3 regions of the Paenibacillus sp. FSL P2-0173 genome follow, and region 1 is predicted to be linked to each of the others. Evidence: riboswitches for the same ligand, from Rfam matches in the RefSeq annotation. Region 1 holds a riboswitch; each other region holds the start of a gene.

Region 1 (7,300 bases):
TCACGTATTGCAGCAGGGCAGCCTGCTCGGATGCCTTAAAGGCAACATTCGCTTCACCAATAATGAACACATCATATTGGCGTAACTTATCATATGTTATAGCCTGCTCTCCATAAGTAAAAGGAATGGGACGATTCAATTGGTCTACCGTAAAGCCTACATTACGCAGTCCATTGGCAAAGTCGGAGAAGGCGCCTTCAATGACCCAATCTGCTGCACCAGCGGTCTGTGCGTGCGTATTATCGAACAGCACCTTTTTGCCTTTTCCATCCGGCAGTGTAGTACCGGGTTGACCCGGGTTGCCAGGTTCGCCTGGTTCCCCCGGCTCGCTTCCGCTCACCAGTTCAACAGCACTTGGACTTTTCACTCCACCAAAATTATTGTAGGCGCCGAGTGTACCCGTCACACGAATTTTGCTGCCGATCAGCTCAGGATGGCCTGATAGCCCATATTGCCCTCTGTACGCTGAAGTCAGCTGTACATCCAACAGATTAGACGTATTACGTTCATTTGCCTGATCGGCAATCAGTACGTTAAAATCATTCGCGAACGGGGAAGAAAAGTTAGCCGTTTTCGATCCGGTAGCATGTCCGACGATGTAACCTTCCACCGTCACCGTACCTCCACTGCTTTGGCGCTGAAGTGCTTCGGCTACTGTCAATGCTCCCTCCGCCTTGACCTGACCGAATGGAACGAAGATCCCAATCAGCAGTGATACGATCGCTGCTAGATGCAACATCCCTTTTAAGCGTGAACCTGTGAATCGCAAGCCTTTTACCATACGTCAATATCCCTCCTATGATTTCCATAAATATACTTGTCCTTTATCAGATTAGCCGCCAATCTTCTAATTCCTTCCTGGTTTCATCCATAATTATGTAAATTTTAATCTTTTTTATTGGAAACGCACCTGTTTATGTAAAAATTAAACCTGTGATTGACACCGAGCACGGCATACATTACGCTAAGGAAGACATGTAGAACGGTATACGCGAATGAAGATGACGGGAGAGTCTGTCCAGGGAGCCTACACTCTGGCGGCACCGAAGGAGCAAGACGTCAGCACCCGGCTGACGGATAATCTCTCAGGTCCATGTATCGTCATCTGACGCAACTCTGGAGAGAGCGCAAGCCACCCAAGGGGTAAGGCGGTAAGAACACCGCACGAAACTCTCAGGTAACGAGGACAGAGATAAGGGAAACTTCCTTATCCTGTCCTTTTTTGTGCTCACATTGTGCGTCAGCATTAGGAACCGTCATAACCGCGCAAAGACGCGGAAATACCATATAGTATGGTATTAGAACATACAGGGGGCCACACCATGCGTTTCAAAGATGTATTTTCTATTATCGGTCCGGCCATGACCGGACCTTCCAGTTCACACACCGCAGGCGCGGTGCGGCTCGCACGCGTTGCCCGGCACTGGCTCGGGGCGCAGCCTGACCGTACCCGCATGACACTGTACGGCTCCTTTGCCGATACGTATAAGGGACACGGTACAGACCTGGCGCTCATCGCAGGGCTGCTTAATTACGATACGGACGATCACCGGATTCCGGATGCCGAGCAATGGGCAGAGCAAGCCGGGATGGCCGTGGAATTCGCCGTCAGCGGACTCCCCGCGCCTCATCCGAACACTGTCCGTTTCGAGCTGTGGAAGGGCGAGGATCAGCGCACACTGTTGGGCTCCTCCATCGGCGGCGGCAGCATCCATGTCCAGCAGCTTAACGAATTCCGGGTCAATCTGACCGGGGAGCTGCCTACGCTGGTGCTTCTCCACTCGGATAAGCCCGGTACATTGGGCGCGATAACTTCAGCGCTGGGCGCGGCCCACATTAACATTGCCTATATGCACGTAGATCGCAAAGGCCGGGATGGTGAAGCACTCACCGCCATTGAAACGGACAGTTCTGCTCCAGCTGAACTGATTGCGGAACTGCGTTCTTTACCTCATATGTATGAAATTAAGATGATTAATTTGAAAAAAGGAGCTGAATCCGATGCGGTTTAGCCATCTGCATGAAATCAGCGCTTTATGCGCTGAAGAATCCACCACAATTGGCCGCTTGATGATTCAAGAGCAGGTACAAGAGACGAATACAACGGAGGAAGAAATCTTTCGCCAAATGTCTGATTATTATGAAGTCATGAAGGAAGCCGTTCATCGCGGTCAGACACAAGACACCGTATCCCGCAGTGGATTGACGGGCGGTGACGGCAAGCGCCTAGCCGAGTATCTGCGGTCAGGGGAAACCTGCTCCGGCGATGCCTCCGCGCTCGCCATGGCTTATGCCCTCTCTGTGTCGGAGGTTAATGCATCCATGGGTCGCATTGTCGCCACGCCTACCGCAGGCTCATGTGGGGTTATCCCTGGTGTGTTCATCAGTGCGCAGGAGCGGTTCGGCTGGGATGATGAGCATATGGTGAACGGCCTGTTCGCCGCTGGAGCCATTGGCTACGTGATCGCCAACAACTCCTTCATTTCTGGCGCGGAGGGAGGCTGTCAGGCTGAGATTGGTTCAGCTATCGGGATGGCTGCTGGCGCTATGGTCGAGCTGCGTGGTGGTACGCCTGAACAGGCTGTTCACGCCGTGGGCCTCGCTCTTAAGAACACACTCGGCCTGATTTGCGACCCCGTCGCTGGACTCGTGGAGATTCCGTGCATCGTGCGCAACGGGCTGGGAGCCGTGACTGCGCTTGCCGCAGCGGATATGGCTTTGGCGGGTGTGCGCAGCGCTATTCCGTCTGACGAAGTCATTGACGTGATGCTTGAAGTCGGCAGTGCGATGCCGTCGAAGCACCGCGAGACCGCCAAAGGCGGCTTGGCTCAGACGCCGACTGGCAAGCGTTTGACCGAATCACTTACACGCAACACACCGACCAAGAAGGATAAGTCATAATTTATAAGCGGTAGCCTCCTTAAAAAAAAGAGCAAGCATGTCGTCCTTGGACGTATGCTTGCTCTCTTTTTTACTGAACGGTTACCTGTATCTTCGTCATTTTACCTGCATATTTCACAGTAATTACTGCTTTGCCCTTGCCCTGTGCCTTAATGTTACCGTCTTTGACGGTCGCAACAACAATTCTGGACGAGGACCAGACAGCCGGTTTGGAAACATCCTTCTCCGACTCATCCTTATACGTGGCTGTAGCCGTAACCTTGGCCAGCTGTCCTGCCTTCAAATTCAAAGCAACTTCGTCTGTTTGCAGGTATTTAAGCGTATCAACATCCACGGGTACGCTGATTACCTTCCCGCCAAACTTCGCCTGAATGTTAGCTTTACCGTAGCTAACCGCAGTAACCTGACCCTTTTTAACAGTGGCTACCTTATAATTAGACGTTTTCCATTCAGCTTGGGCCGTAACGTCCTTTTCTTTACCATCACTCGATTTAACCACAATCGCGATGGTTTTTTGATCTCCGGATTTAAGTGACAACGCGATTGCATCCGCTTCAATCTTTTGCGCTACGTCCACTTCTACCGTAAACGTAATGTTTTGCTTGCCATATGAAGCAGTCACCGTTGCCTTACCGCTACCATTCGCTTTGATCAAACCTTCGCTAACTTCAACCACTTTTACATTGCTCGTTGTCCAGGTGGCGTCCTTGGTTACATCTGTTTTTGTACCGCCACTCTTAACTCCTGTTACTTTCAGTTGCTTCGTTTCCTGAGCACCAAGCGCAATTACACGCGAGTCTGTTTCCAGACGGTCTACAAGGCCTACTTGTACGTTAATCGTCAGTTTTTTGCCATTATAGGTCGCTGTAATAACCGCTTTACCAGCGGATTTACCCGTAATCGTTCCTTTGGACACAGAAGCAATATCTTCCGCGCTTGAAGCCCATTCTGCATCCTGTGTTACATCTTCCTTACGCCCATCCGCATAAGTAGCCGTCAAAGTTGCAGTATAGTCCTCATCAATATCAATCGTTGCCGTTTTGGAGGACAGAGACAGATCACCGGGTACATTTACGGATACCGTAGCTGTAACTGTTTTGCCACCATAAGAAGCGGTGATCGTAGCTTCACCTGTTTTATAACCCGTGACTTCTCCCGCACTGACAAAAGCGATATCTTCATTGCTGGACTTCCACTCTGCCTTACTTGTGATATCTTCTTCCGTACCTGTTACATACGTTGCGGTCAGCTTGAGCTTTTTGGATTCCTTGGCATTCAGGCTCAGCTTGTCCTCACTCAAATCCAAATATCTGGAGGTTTCGACATCTGTCTTGATCGAAACAGTCTTATCTCCATACTTAGCGGTCACCGTAGCCGAACCCGCTCCAATGGCCATAATCGTTCCCTTATTCACAGTCGCAATTTTTTCATCGCTTGATGTCCAAGTAGCTTTATCTGTGATATCCGTTACCGTCCCATCCGGGTAAACGGCAGAAACTTGTATTTTTTTAGATTCATCCAGACGGAGAAAAATATTGGATTCGCTGGCTTTCAGCTTATTCGTTTGATCGACATCTACCGAAATCGTAGCGGACATCGTGCCATATTTACCTGTAATTGTCGCCTTTCCCGCGCTGTAGCCGGTAATGGTGCCTTTCAGTACATCCGCCACAGCTGCATTGCTGGAGCTCCATTCAGCGGACTCTGTTACGTCCTGTACCGATCCATCCGGGAACGTCGCTGAAAGTTTAACCTTCTCAGTATCCTTCAGCAAAAGAGAAACCTCTGATGAACTGACATCGAGACGTTTAACCTGCTCCACCTGCACAGCAATGGTTACGGTCTGTTGACCATATACGGCCTTAATATTGGCTGTACCTGCTCCTTGAGCGGTAACCAATCCGTTAACTACTGTGGCTACCTTTTGATTATCCGAGGTCCAAGTAGCATCACCCGAAACCTGAGCTGTTGTATTATCACTGTATGTCGCTGTCAAATCAACCTGTCCTGTACCGCTTGAACGCAAGTTCAGGCTTTGTACACTGGATGTCAGCGCCTTAACCTTTTTCGTTACATGTACCTGAACCGATTGCACCTTCTCTTTATAGGTCGCAACCACGGTGGCTTCCCCTTCAGCCTTGGCCGAAACTGTACCGTTATACACGGTAGCAATAGTTGTATTATCACTTTTCCAATCCGTGCTTACGGTTACATTCGAGGTTGTCCCATCGCTAAAAACAGCAGTAGCCGTCAACGCAGCCGTATCTCCCTGCTGCAAAGTTACCTCGTTAGAGGAAAGGACAATCTTGGAAAGCACCGCATCCGCAGCAGATGCAAACCCTGCATATGATGTAAAACTTGAAATCAGGATGACCAACGCCAGAAAACCGGACCATCTATTCTTCAAAATCTAATTCCCTCCCATTCCAAAACTTAAATTAAGGATTTCGCAAAATCCTTACACCTACGTTTTATGTCGTCATATGGAAAAGAATAGTTTAGGCTTCGAAGGAAATTTGGTCCTTATTAACTAGATCATTTCTGATAAAGATTAGACATTACAATTTGTGTAGCTTCAGAGCCATAGTGAAGAGTTTTCTCAACAGATCCTCAACCTCGCATTTACAAACAGCTATAAGCTGCTGCGCGAACTCTCAAATGATGGTATTCTTCCATATTAGGAGCCAGTTGGTGCATATAAACGACGGAGAATTGTTCGCTTGGATCTATAGAAACCCAAGTGCCTGCTACTCCCGTCCAGCCAAATTCTCCAATAGAACTATTTGCATGCCCAGCCGCTTTATCAATTAACGTGCGCACGCCCAGTCCGTAACCATAACCTGTATGATATGAATTAGTAAAATCCAATAATTGATCTGTATTCAGATGATTGGTGCGCATTAAATCAATAGTTTTTCTCCCTAATAGCCTCACACCATCTACCATACCTCCATTCGACAGCATTTGTGAAAATGTAAGGTACTCCTTAACTGTCGAATACAGACCTGCGCCCCCACTTTCATATATAGCATCTGGTTGATGATATTCATCCAAGAAACCCTCTATTTTTTCTAGCTCTCCGGCGTCTGTTCGTTGGTAAAAGGAGGCCATTCGCGATTCAATATCTCCACGATATCGGTAACCTGTATTGTTCATTCCAAGCGGATCAAATATTTCATCCTTTAGGAATTGCCCTAATGATTTACCTGAAATCACTTCAATAAGACCTGCAACCAGGTCATGTCCATATCCGTATAACCAGCGTGTTCCTGGCTCAAATGAAAGTGGAATCTCAGAAAGCGCTTTAATTTCTGTGCGCAGATCATACTTCCCCTGCTTTTCCTTTAACGTTCTAAGGACCTTTTGCATTGCCCGTCCTGTCTCTGAAGGCTCGGAAGCGTAAGGAAGACCCACACTCATATTGAATATATGCTTAATTAAAATGGGATTCTCCGCCTTATCCACATAGGTGTATCCGTTAGGAGCGGTTTTGAATACATGCGCATTACGATATTCGGGAAAATATTCATACAAGGGCTCATTCAACAAAAATTGCCCGCGTTCGTACAGCATAAGTGCAGCCGCACAGACAACAACCTTTGTCATGGAAAACAAGCGATACACTGTATCCTCAGTGATTGGCTTTCGGGCTTCCAGATCAGCATATCCATGATATCCTTCATACAACACTTTACCATTCTGGGCAATGGCACAACCGCAACCTGCTGGCCCATTTGCTACGAAATGTTTCAATAGCTGATCTACCTTGTCAAAACGAGACATATTCATCCCTCCTATTTTTCCTTCAAAAGAAACAGGCTTCCCCTCGCGCTCTAATTTCCTGTTCCAACAAGCTCAGCGCGATCCCTTGTAAGCGCTTATTCCCCGCATTTATTTTAACGGTAAACTTGGTAAATACATAGATTATTTGTCATAATCAGATGGCTTTACATTAACAGCTCGGCCACCGTTTCCTTCCAGCGATGGATCACCGATTCCGGTTCCTTGAGACGGACCGTGACACCCGTCAAGATATCCGCATATTGGGCCGAATCTTCTCTGGCTGCAAAAACATGAGCCGCAAATCGCTCACGTACATGCTTGGCTTCGGGCAAAGCAGGCAGATGTTCCAGCGACAACCGCACATAATGCGCCTTCCCCCCGGTAAACACCGCAAGCGTCGCCTTCCTGGTACGAATCATGTTGCCCGTCGTGGTCGTGCCTGGCCATAGTGCCAGACGCAAATTCCCCTCGTCCAGCGCTACAACTTCGCCCACACTAATCATCGCTATGTGCGGCCACTGATCTTCCGTGACCGTCAGCAGCATCATTGCTTCATGCTGCTTGTCCTCCAATACCTTACCGTCCAGTAGCGTGAACAGTTCCTTACCGATCCTTG
Region 2 (7,300 bases), on a different contig from region 1:
TGAGCAATTGGAAAAAGTCGCAAACATTGCAGCCCGTGAAATGGAATACGGAGGCTTCGGTAATTATAAAAAGCTGAACCAAGAAGATATTTCAGCTATTTTGCACGCATCGTTATAACATTCAAAAGGGAGTGTCCTCAAGCCTGTGATGACTGAGGGCACTCCCTTTTGGAAATTATGAATTAACCGTTTGTCCTTTTTCTTCTACTTGGATAGCTGCCCCTACACTGGCACCTGCAAGAATGCCCTTTTTCTTACTAGAATTCAGAGAATCCATATAGGTTCGGGTTTCTGCGACTACAATTCCTGATAAGCCGAGCAGGGCAATCAGGTTCGGGAAAGCCATCATTGCGTTAAAGATATCTGCCAGCAGCCAAATCGCATCCAGTTTAATGAACGCGCCCCCGGCAACCAGTAGGATGAACAGATAGCGGTATGGCTTAATCCACTTGACCCCAAGCAAATATTCAACACAGCGTTCCCCGTAATAGTTCCAGCCGAGCATGGTGGTGAACGCAAACATAATCAGAATGATTGTGAGCAGTTCTGCCCCCAGCGGGAATGCGCTGGAAAATGCTTGCTGAGTCATCAGGCCCGCATCGGTAGGCCCGCTCCACACACCACTAACCAGTAGCGTCAACCCGGTCATCACACAAATAACCATCGTATCAATAAACACGCCTGTCATGGAAATTAGCCCTTGCTCCGCAGGCCATTTGGTTTTGGCAGCTGCGGCTGCAATCGGTGCGCTTCCCAATCCGGCCTCATTGGCAAAAATACCTCTGGCTACCCCACTTCGCATCGCCAGCATAATCGTAGCTCCGGCAAATCCGCCCGTTGCAGATGTAGTTGAAAATGCCGAATGGAGCACCAGCGCAATTGCGGCAGGTAGTTGGTCAGCAAACCGAATTAGTACGATGAGACAGATCAGTACGTACAAGCCTGTTTTAAAAGGAACGACCTTCGTCGATACCTTGGCAATGCTTTTGAGTCCTCCAATAGTAACAAGTCCTGTAAGGATAGCAATAATCAGTGCCGTTACAATGGGCGGAACGCCAAAACTATTTTCAGTCGAAGATACAATCGCTTTGACCTGCGGAAACGTTCCAATCCCGAACAACGCTACCAGCATGCCCGAAAAAGCAAACAGCATCGCCAGCGGTTTAAAACGGCGTCCCAGACCTTTCTCAATATAATACATCGGGCCGCCGGAAAATTGCCCATTCCGATCCTTCACCCGGTATTTTACCGCAAGTACACCTTCCGCATATTTCGTCGCCATCCCAAAAAAGGCTGCAACGACCATCCAGAACAAGGCACCCGGCCCGCCCAGCTTAATGGCTGTCGCTACGCCGACAATACTTCCTGTGCCAACTGTAGCCGCCAACGCTGTACTCAAAGCCGCAAAACTACTTACATCCCCGCTGCCTTCATTCGGGGCCTTACCGATCAGCTTGATCGCCAGGGGCAGGCGGAATACCTGCAGCATCTTCAAACGTATGGTCAGCCACAACCCCGTTCCCATGACAAGAATGATGAGAGGCGCCCCCCATATCCAACTGCTAATCGCTTCTAACACATGTACCAAATTCATTTCAACCCGCTCCTCCAGCATATTAGAAAACAAAAAAGAGTCAAATCCGCTGATTCGACTCCTGGAGAGGTTAAAGGCACGAAAAAATACAACCATCTTGCGCAGGTTTCTGCCTCTAATAGCTTATAAAAAAGCCTAGGGCATCCCCTGTCACAGGTTATTCGCGTCTCTGTCCTTTTGCCTGAGAGTTTAAGCAGATGTTCTCTGCGGTGCACCTTCGGCGCCCAATTAAGGGTCTCTCCAGAGTTCTGTCCGTTTACGGTCCCCGCTTGTTGCTGTAATCAGCCTAAGCACCTGAGAGTTTTGCCCCTTCGGTCGGAACTTTCGTTCCATCTCCCGCAAACATCAACCAGACATATGAAATTTTTATTTATTATACAGAAAACTTTCAGCTTATTACAAGTGAAAAGTTTGTGAAGCCCTCTGAAATAAATATTATTATTATGTCTATCAAAAAAGCGGGTACAGCAGATTGCATCCTTAGGATGTCCTCTGCTATACCCGCCCGAGAAAATTTGGAATTACAATTCTTCACCATTGGTTGCTATCACATTTTTATACCAGTTAAATGAGTCCTTTTTGGAGCGTTTGAGCGTTCCGTTACCGTCATCATCCAGATCAACGTAAATAAATCCGTAGCGCTTGGACATTTCGGAAGTAGACATGCTCACAAGGTCGATAGGACCCCAGCTGGTGTAACCAAGCAGATCAACACCGTCGGCAATTGCTTCCTTCATTTGAACAATATGCTGACGCAAGTAATCAATACGATATGTGTCATGCACAGAACCGTCTTCCTCTACCTTATCATAAGCACCTAGGCCATTTTCCACGATGAACAGTGGCTTTTGGTAGCGGTCATATAACGTGTTCAGCGTAACACGCAGACCGATCGGATCAATTTGCCATCCCCAGTCAGAGGACTGTAAATATGGATTTTTCACGCCGCCAATCAGGTTTCCTGCTGCTTTCTCGCCTTCTGGACCTGCAGATACGGTCAAGGTCATGTAGTAGCTGAATGAGATATAATCGACCGTGTTATTTTTTAAAATTTCGGCATCGCCTGGTTCTGTGTGTATAACAACATTATTTTCTTCAAAATAACGATTCATGTAGTTGGAATATTCCCCACGGGCATGCACATCCGTAAAGAACAGGTTCATCTGATTTTCATGCTGGGCTTTCAGTATATCCTCTGGGTTACACGTATGTGGGTAGCTTTCCAAACGAGCCAGCATACAGCCGATTTGAGAGCCCGGGATGATCTCATGTCCTCGTTTTGTCGCCAGTGCACTAGCTACAAATTGATGATGCAGTGCTTGGTATATCGCTTGCTGCTTGTTTTCTACGCGGTCAATGACCACCCCGCCACCAGTAAACGGACTCATGGTCATTACATTGATTTCATTAAAGGTCAGCCAGTATTTTACTTTATCCTTATAACGCGTGAACACAGTTTCGGCATAATTTACGTAGTGCTGTATAACTTCACGACCCAGCCAACCATTATACTTCTGAGTCAAACCCAGCGGTGTCTCATAATGTGACAATGTTACCAGCGGTTCAATACCATATTTGCGCAGCTCATCAAATACATTGTCGTAGAATTGCAGTCCCGCTTCATTCGGCTCGGCATCATAGCCATTTGGGAAAATCCGCGACCAGTTGATGGACATACGAAATACCTTAAAGCCCATTTCCGCGAACAATGCAATATCTTCTTTGTAGTGGTGGAAGAAGTCCACACCTTCACGTTTTGGAAAACGGGCATTGACTTTGCCTGCCAAAATGTCTTCGAGTCGCTCGGACGAAATCTCCATAGCATGATCGTTCTTGCGCTCTGCTTTGGGTACATAGGCAACCATGTCCGCACTGGACAATCCTTTTCCATCTACGTCAAAAGCACCTTCCAATTGGTTGGCTGCGGTTGCCCCGCCCCACAAGAAGTTTTTCGGAAATCCTTTTAGCGTCTTCGTCATGGTATAAAAACCTCTTTCCGTATTTAAGATTTTTACTTTGGTCAAGTAATCCCATCAAGTGCTGCAAATGTGAATCAATACCTAACGGTAACCGTTCTTCCTTTGAAAAGGATTGACAGATGCTTTAAAATAGACGTAATGCCTTCATAAGCATCCTAATCGTTGTAACGCGTTTCATGTCAAGTATTTTTTTCTTATGTGAGGAGAAGCACCATGTCGAATCTTGATCAAATTGCAAAACTGGCGGGCTTTTCCAAAGCTACGGTATCCAGAGTATTAAATCAGTCACCCCATGTCAGTCACGAAACAAGAACTAAGATTTTGAAAATCATGCAGGAATTGGATTATGTTCCTAATCGGAATGCCATTTCTCTATCCAAGGGTCAGACGCTTCAGATCGGTATCATTACTTCAACTATTAATGAAATTGTTCTCGCTTTTCTGGACAGCTTTGTGGAAGTAGCCGGCCAGTATGAATTCCAAACCATTATTTATACTTCGGGAGAAGACAAAAAGAAAGAGCTTCAAGCCTTTGAGGATTTAAAAAGAAAAAGAGTCGATGCGCTGGTCATCATTTCCTGCGTGAATGACACTGATTTTTTGAGTACCTATTGCAAATATGGCCCGATCGTTTCGTGGCAACGAATGGAGCATACCGATATTCGCTCCGTCGCTATGGATCAGTATGAAGGATATATGTTAGCGCTAAAACATTTGATACAAAAAGGCTATACTCGTATAGCCAATGCTTTTGGTCGTCCGAGCAGCATCAATACCCATAGCAGACAACGAGCCTACGAACAGATCATGAGTGAGCACAATCTGCCAGTGTTGCAACACTGGAATCACTCTTCTATTTATAATATCCGTGATGGCGAACAGGTCGTACGGGATTTGTTACAGCGTCGGGAAGAATTCCCAGAGGCTATTTTATGTGCTAACGATTATGTAGCAGTGGGCATTCTCTGCGAAGCACGCAGACAACGGCTGAACGTACCGGAAGATCTGGCGATTGTCGGATTCGATAACACGGAGCTGGCGCATACGATGGGGATTACAACGATTCAAAATCCCATCATGGCTCAAGCACAAAATGCTTTTTTCATGCTTTCCCCTCAGCTGATTGGACGCCAAATGGAGCTTCATTCGCTAGAGTACTGCCTCATTGAACGTACGACCACGTAAGGTAACGATTTACTTGCAAATTAGGCAAAAGGGCCTTGATATGAAATATTTTTTGTCGAAACAGAATAAAATATGTTGAAATCGCTTTTTTTTGTGCTACAATAGCACTATATCGAAGGATTGTGACCGGTGATGCGGGCAATGCCTGAGTTCAATTGAGTGCTATTGCTAACAATAGTGTTGAATTGTGCTTAGGCATTTTTTATTGGTAAAGGATGGGAGGGGGAACTTCAATGATTATTGAGAAGGTGCTCAATAACAACGTCCTATTGACTAAAAACGATAAAGGCAAAGAGGTCATCGTGATGGGAAGAGGTATTTCCTTCAAAAAGGTGGCTGGCGATCAAGTCGATGATGATAAAATAGATAAGATTTTCATGTTAAATGAAAACGAGTTCACGGCTAAACTAACTGAACTGCTGAACGATATTCCAGTGTCTCATCTGGAGGTCGTGAATGAAATCGTAACCCATGCAACGGAAGTGCTGGATACGGAGTTAAGCGATAATATTTATTTAACATTGACCGACCATATTCATTTTGCCATACAACGGCAAGAAAAAGGACTGGCACTCCAAAACGCGATGCTGTATGAAATTAAACGCTTTTACAAAAAAGAATTTGCAGTTGGACTGGATGCTCTCCAAAAAATTGAAAATACGCTCGGAGTAAAATTGGGCGAAGATGAAGCGGGATTTATTGCATTGCATATGGTGAATGCACGGATCGACGGTAACGAAATGAAATCTACACTGAAAATGACCGAGATTGTCCAACATATATTGAACATTATTACGTATCATTACGGAATTGTGCTGGATGAGTCTTCTTTTAGCTATTCGAGATTTTTGACACATTTGCAATATTTTGCGATGCGAGTGATTCGCAAAGAAGTCATTCACAGTGGTGAAGAATTTTTGTACAACCAGGTGAAGCAGACGTATACCGAAGCTTTTGCTTGTGCCCAAAAGATCAATGAGTATCTGGAAAAAACATACGATCAATATTTAAGCAAGGATGAATACGTATATCTAACTATCCATATTCATCGGGTAACTGAGCGTAATAACATATAAGATTAACAACTTCATATCCTCATCGTTCATGGATTGTGACTGGTAAGGCAGGCAAAACCTAAACTGATGGTGAAATCGACGTTCCTCTATAGGAGAGTGCGTAGTTTTCACCACGAGTTTAGGTTTTTCTTGTTTACAAGTTTAAAAAGGTGCACGCCGGCGCATCTTAGCAACAGATGTAAACAGTAAATCCTATCAGTAGCAAGAATAACCCATAAGGAGTTCTGAACATGAGTGATAAAGAACTATCTAAAAAAATAGTGACCCTCGTTGGTGGCGAAGAGAATGTCAATTCGGTATTCCATTGCGCTACACGCTTGAGATTTAAATTAAATGATCGTACAAAAGCAGACAAAGCCGCACTGGAAGCAACCCCTGGTGTCATTACAGTAGTGGAAAGCAGCGGCCAGTTTCAAGTGGTCATCGGTAACAATGTAGGTCAAGTGTTTGAGCATATGATGGCAGAAACGAATTTGCAGGATGCAGACAATCCTAATGCCAAAAAAGAAGAATCTTCTGAAAAAACGAATTTTCTTGGCAAAGCGGTCGATATCATTTCCAGCATTTTTTCTCCCATTCTCGGTGCTCTTGCCGGGGCAGGTTTGCTTAAAGGGCTACTGGCGTTAATTTTATCTTTTCAATGGATTAATGATAAAAGCGGTACGTACCTGATCCTAAGTGCAGCTTCCGACAGTGTTTTCTATTTTCTACCTGTGTTTTTGGCTATTACATCGTCCCGTAAATTTAAGACAAACACCTTTGTATCGGTGGCAATCGCTGGAGCTCTGGTCTATCCAGCAGTTATAACGGCGGTAAGCAACCCAGAAAGATTGGCGTTTTTAGGTATTCCGATCATTCTGATTAATTACAGTTCCAGTGTCATTCCAATTATTCTCGCGGTCTGGGTTCAGTCCTATGTGGAGCGCTGGTTCAATTCCTTTATCCATCAATCGGTTAAAAACATTATCGTGCCGATGCTTTCGCTCCTGGTCGTTATTCCGTTAACATTTCTGGCCTTTGGTCCAGTAGGTAACCTGATCAGTCAGGGCTTGGCAAACGGTTTTACATGGGTATACAATTTAAGCCCACTAATTGCCGGGGCTGTTGCCGGGGCATTCTGGCAAGTGTTTGTTATTTTCGGCGTACACTGGGGCTTCGTTCCGGTCATGCTGTCGAATATTGCAACATTGGGCTATGACACGATGCTTCCGATGCTTACAGCAGCCGTACTTTCTCAGGCTGGTGCAACATTGGGGGTATTCCTGAAATCCCGGAACACTCAGATGAAGGCTTTGGCAGGTTCCTCTACGCTGGCCGCTATTTTCGGGATTACAGAACCAACAATTTATGGCATAACTTTGAAATTGAAAAAGCCGTTCATTTATGCTTGTATTTCCGGGGCAATCGGCGGGGCGATTATCGCTTCTGGCGGAGCGCACGCACAATCCTTTGCATTACCGGGTCTA
Region 3 (7,300 bases), on a different contig from region 1:
ATTGGCTAGCTCTACGGTGTATTGTTTACGACGACGTAACTCGGATACAAGGGTGTCGTTGACATCTGAAAAGACAACCTCATAGCCTGCACGCGACAGAATCAATCCGATAAAGCCGCGACCAATATTTCCTGCTCCAAAGTGGACGGCTCTCATAGCTCCATCTCACTTTCGAACAGATCTATAATTTCCTGTGGGGTCACCGCGTTGCGAAGTTTATCCATATTTTCTTCCTCCGCACACACCACAGCGATACTCGTCAAAATCTCCATATGATCGCCGCCTTGTGCTGCAATGCCGATTACCATGTATGCTTTTTCTTCCCCAAAATCTATGCCTTGTGGAAACTGAACGATGGAGATGCCTGTGGATTGAATAAGCATCTTGGATTCCTTGGTGCCATGTGGAATAGCCAACCCGTTCCCGATATAGGTGGACACGATCTCCTCGCGTTCCAGCATCTTGTCAATGTACTCACTTGAAATATGTCCTGCATCCAGCAGGATTTGTCCAGCCATACGAATCGCCTCATATTTGTCTTTGGCGGTTGCGTTCATTTTTACTTTGTCTATCGTCATAATACTCACGGTAGGTTCCTCCCTGTCCCTAATTTACTGTGGAAAAATTCAGCTAGCTCACTCGATATATAATTGACAATATGATCCCTGCTACCGTGTTCCAGTAGCGTAACCATGTCTTCCTGCAAGAGTAATGCACTAATCTCGCTCAATACCTCCAAGCTTTCTCTCGGCAGCTCACGAGGTCCCAACATGAGCAGCACGCATTCTACCTGTTCGCCTGTATCCGCCAACAGCGGCTCTGCCAGCTTATACAAGGTAAGCGAAGGCTTGCGAATATAGTGGCTGCGCGTATGAACTAAAGCAATGGAGGTATCAGAGATCACCTGACTACCTTGGCGCTCTCTTTCCATGAGCTGTGCAGCAACCGCAGAAGGCTCTGTCACATTCCCCCGCCCCGCCTCCAACATGCATATAGCCTCTACGGTCGCCGCCATATCCATCCCCTGATTTTCCAGCGGATACACTTGAAATTGCTGTACAATGTGTACAATTTCCTCAAGACTTTTCCGCAGACCGGTAAGCCACTCTATATCCTGACCAGGCTGAACAGCCTGTTCCTGCTGATGGTCATTGGGATGATTGAGTGTAATATGCTGGATGAATTGACGCAGGCGATCACTCTCCTCCTGCGTCAGCAACGGGCTGATCTTAAGATACCGATCCGGTTCAAGCGGTAGCTCTACTGTCGAAATGATCAGATCATAATCCTCCTTGGGAATCCGCGCCGCCTCGTACCATGAAGCCCTATCCACAATTTTGATCTGTGGGAGCTCTTTGGCGAGCCTTGTTGCCAAAAGTCTGGATGATCCAATACCGCTCGTGCAGACTACGATGGCCCGCACCTCCCGCCGCAATTGTCGTAGCCGCTCCAGCGAAGCGCCAAAATGCATGACGAGAAATCCGATCTCTTCATCTGGTACTTTCATTTCTGTCATGTCCGCCGCAGCCTTTTTCACTGAGTCGAATAAGCTGCTGTAATCCTTGCGGATTTGCTGAAGGAGGGGGTTACGAATCGACCTGCCTTCCTTCAAACGTTTGAACACCGGGGCCATATGGGCAATCAGTCCTTCACGCAGAACACGGTCCTCTTCCAATGGCGTGCCTGTCTCTTCCTCCACACGACGAATCAACTCATGAACCGACTCCAACAGTACGAGATCATCCAACGGCAGTAGTCGGGTAGAGTGATCCTCGGCATCACGAAATAGCAGCCTGAGATAAGATCGTTCCGGCTCTGGAAATTCAATATCCAGCGCCTCTGACAACTCCGTGCATATGCGTTCCACCATAGCTGTGCGAAGCATGATATTTTCATCTGAATCTGTTTTTAAATACGAGAGAAGAGGATCTATAACATACCCGAGTCGCAGACGTACCAGCGAAACGCAAATTTGAATCAGCAGCTCCATGTATTTGCTTTCCACCATGTTTTCCAACCATTTTTCATGGGGCTGCCAGAGGGCCTTTTCCACAATCAGCAGGTTATCTCTGCCAATCATCTCCAGCAACTTGTCGGCGACACGGGTTACAGAACGAAGTTCTTCCCGGGCTGAAAACAGATCGGATTCATCCAAATATTCGAGAGCCAGCTCGGAAATCGCCCGTCTTTTGTCTGTCTCCCGCCCTGTAATCTCGACCCCGTACCCCCGTCTGCGCACAAGCATGAGTCCACGTTCCCCAATCCAGCCTTGCAATTCGTCCAGATCATGACTGACCGTAGTTACCGTGACTTTCAAGTCCGAAGCCAGCGCCAGCAGCTTGATCGGCTCCCGTGTATCCAGCAGCATGCAGAGAACCACGATCTTTCTCTCCTCAGCCGAATATTCGTCTGACTTCGTATGCAGCAATTGCCTTCGCAGGCATACAAGCTGAGCTGGGTCAGCATCTATACAGATACCAATCCCTGACTTTTTCTCCAGCTTCACCTCATGAGCAGCCAGCCAATGCTCGACTGCGCCCAGTTCCCGATGAACCGTCCTTGTGCTGACATTGATCTTCGTGGCAATTTCCCCGGCTGTAACCTCTTTGGACTGCTCCAGAAGATATTCCACGATGTCACGTTGTCGTTTCGTAATATTCATAAGCGCATACCGTTCCTTCCCAAGCTCATCCCTCCAGCAGGAGACGTACACTGCATACGACGGGGATTAAGAATCGGATTTCAGACGTTCAACCAGCGCTTCGTATTCAGGGCTCTTCAGAAAATTGTCAATGGAAATGTGCTCAGCATTCGGGGCTACTGTTTTAGCCCGGTCTGTCAACGTTTTTTGCGTAATGACAATATCCGCATCCTGTGGAATTTCACTGATTGCCGTATTCGTAACTGTTACGCCTACACCCGCCTGCTTCATTTTTTTGCGTAAAATCGAGGCGCCCATAGCGCTTGAGCCCATACCTGCATCACAGGAAAAGACGATCTTGTTCACTTCGGATTTATCCTTGAGCGTTCGAGCTGCGGCAATCTCAGCAGCACGTTCAGATTCGTGATTATCTTCCATTACAGTGGCGTTAGCACTTGCACTCTTGCTTTGATTTTTCATATCTTTCAGGCGGGATGCAGCTTCCTCCAGCCCCTCTTCTTTTTGCTTACTAGTCTTGAGTAACACTGCGGCAACAGCAAAGGATACGACCGCAGCAGCGATCACCCCGCTCAGCATTGGCAAATATCCGCCTTTTGGCGTCATTAGAAAATAGGCGATGATGCTGCCCGGTGAAGGAGCAGCAACCAGTCCGGCACCTGTCAACATAAAACAGAAGGTTCCCACAACGCCCCCAGCTATAGCAGCAAGAATCAAAATCGGCTTCATCAAAATATAAGGGAAATAAATTTCATGAATCCCGCCGAAAAAATGAATGATGACCGCTCCAGGAGCCGATGACTTCGCAGAGCCTTTGCCGAACAGGCAGTAGGCTAGCAAAATACCGAGCCCCGGCCCAGGGTTGGATTCCAGCATAAACAGTACGGATTTTCCTGTTCTTGCAGCTTCCTCTAACGCAATCGGACTCAATACTCCGTGATTCAGCGCGTTGTTTAAAAATAATACTTTTCCGGGCTCAATAATGAGGTTGACAAGCGGCAATAGCCCTGCGTTCACGAGGAACTGTACCCCTGCCGACAACACTTGACTGATCATTTGTACAATCGGGCCAATCGCCACATGGGCAAGCAGCGCTAGAATGGCACCGATAATTCCGGCCGAAAAGTTATTGACCAGCATTTCAAAGCCTGATCTGACTTTGCCTTCAATGGCCTTGTCGAACTTCTTCAATATCCACGCAGCCAGCGGACCAGCTACCATCGCGCCCAGGAACATCGGGATATCGGCTCCCACTATGACACCCATCGTCATAATGGCACCAATCACACCTCCACGCTGTCCGTGAATCATCGTGCCCCCTGTATAACCGATCAGTAACGGCAACAAATAATTTTTCATCGGGTCAACCAATTGTGCAAAACCTTCATTCGGGAACCATCCGGTCGGAATAAAGAGTGCCGTAATCAGCCCCCACGCAATAAATGCTCCCATATTGGGCATAACCATACCGCTAAGAAAACGGCCAAAACGCTGTACGGCGACACGAGTGCCTCCTTTTGAACTTGGCTTTGCGTCCAATGTACTCATATTCAAATCCTCCTTGTAGGTAAGCATCACTACCTTTTCTTAAAATTCATACTAAATGACAGCGCTATCTTCATCAACGAAATGAAAACGTACTTTCGTCATGAACGTTGATGACAACATTTAAATTTAAATTATCCGGGAAGGTATTATACCTGCATAATTCTTCTTAATATGACCTGTAGCTATAGAAATTAGTCGAAAAACCGTGCTGGATTATGTATGATTCTTATATGGGGACAACCCTCTAAATCAGAATAAAACACGTAATTACGTTTGCAAAAAGACAAAAAAATAGCCGCTACGTCAAATCATAGCGACTATTTTATACAAAAATCGAGCAGACAAATAACCCTCTTACTCCATACTACAATGCTCCATTATTGCTCATCGGAAATCAACTGCTCATACTGATCCGCAGACAGTAGCTTGCCCAAGGCTTCCTCCACATCTTTATCCATCTCTACTTCGATCATCCAACCTTTTTCATAGGGAGATTCATTCACTAGCTCAGGTGTACTTTCCAGCGTTTCATTCACTTTTAGTATGGTTCCCGTCACCGGAGCAAAAAGGTCGGATACTGTCTTCACCGATTCAATCGTACCGATCTCCGCTCCCTGCTCAATCGTTGCTCCCGCCTCAGGTAATTCTACAAAAACAATATCACCCAGTTGATGCTGTGCAAAGTCTGTAATACCAATTCGTACCGTTCCATTCTCTGTCCGCTGAACCCACTCATGTTCGTCTGTATACCAAAGTTGCTGCTTTACTTCACCCATTCTGTTCCCCTCACTTCCATATGAATAAAATCGCTTTTGCTCACTGTACTAGACAGGTTAAGATTATGACAACAAGAACACTCATGTCAATAATACTAACAAAAATACTTCATATCACCTCATATAGCGTACTATATAAAAATATGATAGCTTATAACAAACGCTTACATATCCTTATTTATATATTAAATGTTTTTTCTATTGTTTTTGATGACATTTTTATTGACATTTTGAATGAATTTGCGTATTAATGGGTTATAGCAAATGCTTTGGGAAACACCCCGACAACTGCAAACGCGGATGAACGCGGAGGGAGAGACTGCCAAAAAGATTCGCATAGCTGTTGCCGCTTGTGAGACATAAGTGCACGCGAATCGGATCAAGTTGTTATCTGCAAAGCCAGGTAATATACCGTTGATCCCGAAGGTAGCGCCGAAGGAGTAAACCTGCATTGCAGGTGAATCTCTCAGGCAAAAGGACCTCTGCCGGACGCATCTCTGGAGAGCATTCGCTATTGGAGCGGATCACCCAAGGGGAAACCCGGTACATACCGGGGTAACTTTCTGGTATCAAGGACAGAGCTGAAAAAAAGAGTGTAGACTGCCGTCTATACGTTTTTTTCGGCCTGTCTTTTTTGTTTAGCCGATCACACCGGATAGGAGTGGAATAATGACTAATTTGCGAAAAACACCGCTATATTCGTCCTACGGGACGCAGTCTGGGGTTCGTTGTATTGACTTTGGCGGCTGGGAGCTCCCGGTTCAGTTTAGCGGCATTCAAAAGGAGCATGAGGCCGTCCGGCAACGTGCGGGTTTATTCGATGTATCGCATATGGGCGAATTTTTGGTTGAAGGCAAAGAAGCCGAAGCTTTTCTGCAAAGGGTGACCACGAATGATGTCAGCCAGTTGGAACCAGGTCAGGCACAATATTCACTCCTGTGTTACCCCGATGGAGGGGTAGTAGACGACCTACTTGTTTACTGCAAAGGACCGGAACGCTACATGCTCGTTGTGAACGCATCCAACATCGATAAGGATTGGGATTGGCTAATTCGCCATATGCCTGCATCCGTTCACATGGAGAATGTGTCTGATGCGATAGCATTGCTAGCGTTGCAAGGACCGGAGGCAGCACGTATTGCCGCAGCCGTGGCAGATACGGACATTACGAATCTGGCATCTTTCCGCTTCCATGAGAATGTGCCATTGTTCGGAGCAAAAGCACTTGTCTCACGAACCGGATATACGGGCGAAGACGGTTTTGAATTTTATATACCTGCTGCGGAAGCACCAGCCGTATGGGAGGGTTTGCTTCGTTCCGGTGAGTCGTATGGGCTGATTCCCGCTGGACTTGGTGCTCGGGATACACTACGCTTTGAGGCACGGTTGCCGCTATATGGTCAGGAGTTATCTGCCACGATTTCGCCACTCGAAGCTGGTCTAGGTTTCTTCGTCAAGCTGAATAAAGGAGATTTTATCGGTAGAGAAGCACTGCAACGTCAGAAAGAACAAGGGATTCCTCGCAAATTGATCGGGCTGGAAATGATTGATCGCGGTATCCCACGCGCCCATTACCCGGTATTCGCAGAAGGACAACACATTGGTGAGGTCACAACGGGGACTCAGTCGCCCACCTTGAAGCGTAATCTGGGCCTCGCCTTGGTGGACAGTCGTTTTAGCGCCCTCTCCACACCGTTGGAGGTTGAGATTCGTGGCAAACGCCTGCGTGCCGAGGTGGTGGCAGCACCCTTTTATAAACGCCCGCGCTGATCTTAAACTCTTTTTATTTCTATAAAGCAAATATGTCAGATATGAACTTCTGGGTTTTTCATCTCACACACTTTTTTATTAGCTAATTTACGATCTAAAATCTTGCTTTTCGAAAGGAGTCAGAACCTATGAAGCAGCATCGTTATCTCCCTATGACTGAACAGGATCAAACCGAAATGCTGCGTGTGGTGGGTGTATCATCTATTGATGATTTATTCAGTGACATTCCAGAGGCCATTCGATATCAAGGGGAACTGCCTCTCTCTTCTCGACTCGATGAGAAAGCCTTAACCCGCCACTTGGCCGAGCTGGCCGGACACAACGCCAATACAGACACACATGCCAGCTTCCTTGGCGCAGGAATTTATGATCATCATATTCCGTCCGTCATCCAGCACATCACTTCACGCTCGGAATTCTATACAGCCTACACCCCCTATCAGCCGGAAGTAAGCCAAGGCGAGCTACAAGCCATTTTCGAGTTTCAGTCGTATATTTGCGAATTGACGGGCATGGCTGTAGCTAATGCCAGCATGTACGACGGAGC

Evidence for each region. Region 1 has a riboswitch for glycine ahead of sdaAB (L-serine ammonia-lyase, iron-sulfur-dependent subunit beta). Riboswitches for the same ligand answer to the same signal wherever they lie in the genome.
Region 2: linked by a shared signal. The riboswitch ahead of MKX30_RS08450 (alanine/glycine:cation symporter family protein) and the one ahead of sdaAB (L-serine ammonia-lyase, iron-sulfur-dependent subunit beta) in region 1 are both predicted to bind glycine.
Region 3: linked by a shared signal. The riboswitch ahead of gcvT (glycine cleavage system aminomethyltransferase GcvT) and the one ahead of sdaAB (L-serine ammonia-lyase, iron-sulfur-dependent subunit beta) in region 1 are both predicted to bind glycine.

What each region holds. Positions count from the first base shown of each region.
Region 1 is NZ_JBBOYK010000004.1:711,385-718,684, forward strand. Features, by position in the region: gene MKX30_RS23070 (DUF6359 domain-containing protein) at 1-781, opposite strand, end outside; glycine riboswitch at 996-1,111, shown strand; gene sdaAB (L-serine ammonia-lyase, iron-sulfur-dependent subunit beta) at 1,323-2,012, shown strand; gene sdaAA (L-serine ammonia-lyase, iron-sulfur-dependent, subunit alpha) at 2,002-2,901, shown strand; gene MKX30_RS23085 (Ig-like domain-containing protein) at 2,972-5,308, opposite strand; gene MKX30_RS23090 (serine hydrolase domain-containing protein) at 5,524-6,684, opposite strand; gene MKX30_RS23095 (hypothetical protein) at 6,849-7,300, opposite strand, start outside.
Region 2 is NZ_JBBOYK010000001.1:1,918,834-1,926,133, forward strand. Features, by position in the region: gene MKX30_RS08445 (iron-containing alcohol dehydrogenase) at 1-118, shown strand, start outside; gene MKX30_RS08450 (alanine/glycine:cation symporter family protein) at 176-1,594, opposite strand; glycine riboswitch at 1,754-1,848, opposite strand; glycine riboswitch at 1,867-1,943, opposite strand; gene MKX30_RS08455 (glycoside hydrolase family 1 protein) at 2,116-3,573, opposite strand; gene MKX30_RS08460 (LacI family DNA-binding transcriptional regulator) at 3,787-4,758, shown strand; gene licT (BglG family transcription antiterminator LicT) at 4,992-5,834, shown strand; gene MKX30_RS08470 (beta-glucoside-specific PTS transporter subunit IIABC) at 6,065-7,300, shown strand, end outside.
Region 3 is NZ_JBBOYK010000001.1:1,742,059-1,749,358, forward strand. Features, by position in the region: gene MKX30_RS07640 (mannitol-1-phosphate 5-dehydrogenase) at 1-156, opposite strand, end outside; gene MKX30_RS07645 (PTS sugar transporter subunit IIA) at 153-587, opposite strand; gene MKX30_RS07650 (BglG family transcription antiterminator) at 584-2,662, opposite strand; gene MKX30_RS07655 (PTS mannitol transporter subunit IICB) at 2,729-4,207, opposite strand; gene gcvH (glycine cleavage system protein GcvH) at 4,585-4,983, opposite strand; glycine riboswitch at 5,377-5,475, shown strand; gene gcvT (glycine cleavage system aminomethyltransferase GcvT) at 5,653-6,753, shown strand; gene gcvPA (aminomethyl-transferring glycine dehydrogenase subunit GcvPA) at 6,882-7,300, shown strand, end outside.